Linked DNA regions of Deinococcus aerius. The protein of the gene in region 1 interacts with the protein of each later gene in a pairwise test. Links are inferred from orthologs where the notes say so. Each region holds a gene or a part of one and is shown in the gene's direction. Other genes may lie near its edges.

What was found. The genes of interacting proteins can lie anywhere in the genome.
Region 2: the proteins of rlmN (region 1) and ftsZ interact in binary tests that used the Escherichia coli proteins (3 or more experiments, as listed by UniProt). The link is inferred for Deinococcus aerius from one-to-one orthologs.

What each region holds. Positions count from the first base shown.
Region 1 is NZ_BFAG01000017.1:60,379-63,298, reverse strand. It holds rlmN (dual-specificity RNA methyltransferase RlmN), read left to right. Parts: upstream 1-903; coding sequence 904-1,938; downstream 1,939-2,920. Other genes in the region: DAERI_RS19410 (tetratricopeptide repeat protein), read left to right, coding at 2,147-2,920; DAERI_RS19420 (DUF2721 domain-containing protein), read right to left, coding at 250-744; DAERI_RS19425 (DNA-directed RNA polymerase subunit beta'), read left to right, coding at 1-190.
Region 2 is NZ_BFAG01000004.1:134,357-137,278, forward strand. It holds ftsZ (cell division protein FtsZ), read left to right. Parts: upstream 1-876; coding sequence 877-1,968; downstream 1,969-2,922. Other genes in the region: ftsA (cell division protein FtsA), read left to right, coding at 1-743; DAERI_RS07515 (fasciclin domain-containing protein), read left to right, coding at 2,424-2,903. UniProt on the Escherichia coli protein: Essential cell division protein that forms a contractile ring structure (Z ring) at the future cell division site. The regulation of the ring assembly controls the timing and the location of cell division.

The sequences.
Region 1 (2,920 bases):
CGTCATTCTCGGCAAGCTGATCCCCGCTGGAACGGGTCTCATGACCGTCCGCGAGATGCAGGTCGCCGACGACCGCACCCTGGAGAAGTACGGCGAGGAGGGGCGCAGCCCCGACTCGGTCACCGGCACCCAGCGGTACGACGATACGCGACCGGGCAGCACGCCGACCATTCCCGGCTACGCTGACTGAGCGTAGGCAAGTTCAAAGACCCCCCACTCGGAGACGGGTGGGGGCTTTGCTGTTATGGCCTACACTTCGCGCGCCACCCGCCCCGCCTCCTCGCTGTAGAGGGTGGCGTAATGCCGCCCCAGGTCAACCAAAAACTGCATTTCCTCATGCGTAGTGCGCGCACTCAGCCGCGTCTCAAAGCTCAGGAGGAGCGCCCCATAGGCGAGGGAGGCCGCGCCCAGAATGGCGAGAATGACCGGAGCCAGACCGAACGCTGCGCCGAATAAAGCGCCTGACCCAATGAGAATGCTCGTCAGCACGAGCAGGGCGACCGCCACGTACAGCGCCGTCATCGCCCGCTGGATGATGCGGGTGCGGCGGGCGAGACGCGGAAGCTGGCGGATGATCATGCGCTTTTCCTCGCGCGCGAGGGGTTCAAGCTGGCCGCTCTCGCTCACGAGGACCTTGAAGCGCGCGGTGAGATGCCGCACCCGGTCGGTCGTCCGCCCGAGCCGGGTACTCGTGCTCATCAGGAGCGTGCCCGCGCCGCTGATGAGCACGGCGGGGGTGATCATCGCGGTCAGGACGCTAAGGTTGGGGTCGGCGGTCGCCACAGGTTCAGGGTAAAACGTCGGCGTTGGGGTGCCCGCTGAGTCCCGGCCACAGAGACATCCTCCCTCATCGAACGTGCCCTTCCCTCCCCCCCGAACCCGCCCACGCGCTAAACTTTCCTGATGCAGCTTCTCCTCGACCTTCACCCTGACCTGTACCCGCTGGAGGGCTTCCGGCGGCGGCAACTGCTGGAGTGGGTCTTCGTGCAGGGCGTGGGGACCTTTGGCGCCATGACGAACCTTCCGGCGGAGGCTCGCGCCGACCTCGCCGCGCGCTATACCCTGAACCCCTTTAAGGAGATCGAGACCGTCCGCAGCTCGGACGGTTCGGTCAAATACCTCTTTACGCTCAACGACGGCCGCCAGATGGAGGCCGTCTACATGCCCTACCTCGACCGCAAGACGATCTGCGTGTCCACGATGGTGGGGTGCCCCGCCCGCTGCGCCTTCTGCGCGACGGGGGCGATGGGCTTCGGGCGCAACCTGACGCCGGGCGAGATCGTCGCGCAGGTGCTCGCCGTAGCGGGCGGCGAGGGGATCGGCCCGCGCGAGATCCGCAACTTGGTCTTCATGGGCATGGGCGAGGCCATGCTGAACTACGCGAACACCATGCAGGCCGCCCGCATCCTGCTGCACCCGCAGGCGCTGGGCATGAGCAAGCGCCGGGTGACCCTCTCCACCGTGGGGATCGCCAAGGGCATCCGGCAACTCGCCGCCGAGGACGATCTGGGCATCAAGCTGGCGATCAGCCTGCATGCCCCGGACGAGGAAACGCGGCGGCGCATCATCCCGACCGGTGCGGCGAACTCCATCGAGGAAATCATGGCTGCCGCCCGTGATTACCAGTCAGTGACGGGGCGGCGCGTGACGCTGGAATACACCATGCTGCGCGGGGTGAACGACCACCTGTGGCAGGCGGAAATGCTCGCCGACCTGCTGAAGGGACTCGTGAGCCACGTCAACCTGATCCCGATGAATCCTTGGGACGGCTCGGGCTTCGAGAGCAGCACCGAGGAACAGATTCAGGCGTTCTACGACGTGCTGGAGGCGCGGGGCGTGGACGTGAGTGTGCGCCGCTCGCGCGGGAAAGATGCGGGGGCAGCCTGCGGACAACTGGCGCTCAAGCGGCCCGGTGCGGCCATAGGCATTCCCGCCTAACCCCCTCCAACCAAGAGACCTCCCCCACTGGAGGTTTTTCCTTGCCCACTTCGTAAGGCTTGTGAGGCAGCCCCAACCTCTTCCTGTCCAGCTTGCCGCGGGGCGTGACAGAATTACGGCACCCAGCGCAGAGCAAGAAGGCGCGTAAGGGTTCAGCAAGAACGTCTCGCCTACCCTGTTCACGTTCTCCCCCCCCTGGAGGCCCCCGGTGAATCAACGTAATCTCAAGGTGCTGCTCGGCCTGCTGCTGGCGGGCACGCCTGCCGCCTCGGCGCAGACGCTGCTCGACACGTCGGCGGCGATCTCCGTCCAGAACACTCTCAACCAGACCGGCACACCTGCTCTCCCCAAGGTCCCGGCTGTTCCGGGAACTCCCACTCCATCCGCTACCCCCGACAAGCCCGCGGCCACCACGCCCCCCGTACCCGTCACGCCGCTGACGCAGCCGCAGCAGGCCCAACTCGCGCGGGCGCGGGCCGCCCTGAATGCGGGGCAACTCCCGCAGGCGCGCACGCTGTTCGAGGGGTTGATCGCGCAGAATTACGCGCAGCCGGAGCCGCACTTCGGGCTGGGCCTCACGCTGCTCGCGCTGGGGAATCTCAAGGGAGCGGCCTTCGAGTTCACGCAGCTCGCCACGCTGGCCCCGGACCGCTATGAGGCACCGTACAACCTCGGCGTGATTGCCACCCGTGAGAAGCGCTATGCGGACGCGCTGAGGTTTTACGGGCAGGCAGCCACGCTCGCCCAGGGCAAGGCCGGACCCGCCAGCGAGCGGCAGGTGCTGGAGGCGCTCGCCGCCGAGCAGACCCGCGCCGGGGACTTCGCGGGGCTCAGCACCACCCTGACGCAGGTTGTGGCGCTCGAACCCAACGACGTGGACGCCCAGTTCCGGCTGGCCCAGGCCATGACGCTGGCGGGACGCAGTGCGGAGGCGCTGCCCCGGGCCTACGCCGTCCTCCAGCGCCAGCCCAAGCGGGTGGAC
Region 2 (2,922 bases), on another replicon or contig:
AGGCGCAGACCGTCATCGTGATCGACATGGGCGGCGGCACGACCGACGTGGGCGTGTTCAAGCGCGGCAACCTCGCGCACTCGGCGTGCATTCCCCTCGGCGGCGAGCACGTGACCGCCGACCTCGCGCAGATCCTCAAGATCCCGCACGAGGAGGCCGAGAACGTCAAGCGCAAGTACGGGGCCGCCATCCCCGAACTCGCCGACCCCGACCTCACGCTGGAGATCACCTCCTCGAACGGCTCCACGCACGCGATCAGCGCCTTTGAACTGTCACGCATCATCAAGCCGCGTCTGTCGGAAATCTTCGGCATGGTCCGCGACGAGATCGATCAGGCGCTCGGCCCGGTGGAACTCGTGGCGCAGGGTGTGGTGCTGACGGGCGGGGCCAGCCTGCTGCGCGGCACGACGGACCTCGCCCGCGACCGCTTCCGGCTGCCCGTCCGGCTGGGGCGCCCGCGCGGGATCGGGGGGCTCACCGACATCGTGAGCGGCCCGGCGCACTCCAGCGGCGTCGGCCTGGTGCTGTACGGGATCGGCCAGGACGGCAAGGTGCCCGTCTCAGTGTTCCAGGAACCGGAGCCCGCGCCGGCTCCCGCCCCGGTGAGCAAGGGGAGCCCACAGCCCGAGGTCACGGTGGTCGCGCCCAACCCGGCGCCCGCCGCCGCGCCCAAGAAGGAGAAGGACAAGAGCAGCGGCACCTTTATGGACCGCGTGCGGGGCATTTTCAAGGACTGGCTGTAACCGGTTTAGCGGTGAGGCCGGGGCGCAGGAGGACCCGACCCTTCCCCCGGGGGGACGTGGCGGGTATCCTGCGTTAAACTACACCGCATGATTCGTGGGCACCGCCAAGGGTGCGCCGCGTGAAGGAGACATGATGCAAGCGGCCAGAATTCGCGTGATTGGCTTGGGCGGGGCGGGAAACAATGCGGTGAACCGCATGATCGAATCGGGACTCGAGGGCGTCGAGTTCGTCGCGGGGAACACCGACGCGCAGGTGCTCGCCAAGAGCCACGCCGAGGTCCGCATTCAGCTCGGGGACCGCCTGACCCGCGGTCTGGGCGCCGGGGCCGACCCCGAGGTGGGGGAAAAGGCCGCCCTGGAGGACCGCGAGCGCATCAAGGAGTACCTCGACGGCACCGACATGCTGTTTATCACCGCCGGGATGGGCGGCGGCACCGGCACGGGCAGCGCCCCGGTGGTCGCCGAGATCGCCCGCGAGATGGGCATCCTGACGGTCGCCATCGTGACCCGGCCCTTCAAGTTCGAGGGACCCAAGCGCGCCCGGGTGGCCGAGGACGGCATCAACAAGCTCACGGAGCGCGTGGACGGCATGATCGTGGTGAACAACGAGAAGCTGCTCACCGCCGTGGACAAGAAGGTCTCGTTCCGCGAGGCGTTCCTCATCGCCGACCGGGTGCTGTACTACGGGGTCAAGGGGATCAGCGACGTGATCAACGTCGAGGGCATGATCAACCTCGACTTCGCGGACGTGCGGAATATGCTCTCCAACTCGGGCACGGTCCTGATGGGCATCGGCGCGGGCCGGGGCGAGAAGGTCGCCGACGAGGCCGCCATGAGCGCCATCCACTCGCCGCTGCTGGAGCGCGGCATCGAGGGGGCGCGCCGCATCCTGATCAACGTGACGGGCGGCTACGACCTCTCCATGACGGACGCGAACGAGATCGTGGAGAAGATCCGCGACGCCACCGGCTTCGAGGACCCCGACATCCTCTTCGGCATCACGCCGGACGAGGCGGCGGGCGACGAGGTGCGCGTCACCGTGATCGCCACCGGCTTCGGCGAGGGCGCCTTCCCCAGCGGCCTGAGCCTGGGCATGGGCAAGTCGGGCAGCCGCGGCACGAGCATCGACACCATCGTGCGCCCGGTGCGCGGTCAGGGCGGCAGCTCCTACGACCCCAAGGACTACGACATCCCCGCGTTCCTGCGGAATGTCGGGCGCGACTGAGCCCCCGCGTCACGGCGTCTCTTCCAACCACCCTCCGCGCGGGGGTGGTTTTTTCGGCTTGTGAGAGGGAAACCGGTGGGCGGACACGTTGTCCAGGGGACGGGGCGGTTGCGTTGGGGCAGCGTGCCCGTTCACGCCCTCTCCAGGGAAGGATTAAAACGGTCTGCCTTGAAGCGGTTTTGCGAAAGCCAAGCCCAGGAAAACCGTTGAAACTGGGCTGACCACTGGAAACAGGGCCCCACACCTTTGTAGCCCTCAACACTTTAGCCTGGCCTCATTGTACGGCGGCGTACTCAATCGCTTTTCCCCGACTTTTACGATCCCATTGTCGAGCTGGGAACAGGTCCGTAATCTTCCCGGATTGACTGAAGACGAGCGGGGCTTGAAGCATGTCCGGACGAGGCGCGCTTCAAGTCAAGGCCACCTTTTGATGTTCCTGATCAGGAGGATTGAAGATGCGTAAGGTAATCGTGTCGGCGGCCCTGCTGGTGTCCTCGGTGGCTCTGGCGGGAGGCGGCAGCGCCGTCCCGACGGGCAACACCATCGCGGCCATCGTGGCGAACGACCCCAACTTCAGCACCCTGCTGTCGGCGGTGCAGGCGGCCGGGCTGGTGGAGACGCTGAGCGGCCCCGGGCCGTACACCGTCTTCGCGCCCACCAACGCGGCCTTCGCCAAGGTGCCGCAGGATCAGCTCACCGCCCTGCTGAACAACCGCGAGCAGCTCCGCGCCCTGCTGCTGTACCACGTGGTGCCGGGCCGGGTGACGGCGGCCCAAGTCAGTGGCCTGAGCAGCGCGACGACCGCGAGCGGCGGGACCCTGAACATCACCGCGAGCGGCAACACGGTCAGGATCAACGACGCGACGGTCACCCGTGCCGACATCCGCGCGAGTAACGGGATCATCCACGTCATCGACACCGTTCTGATGCCCTGAGCGGGCCGGGCACGGGGGA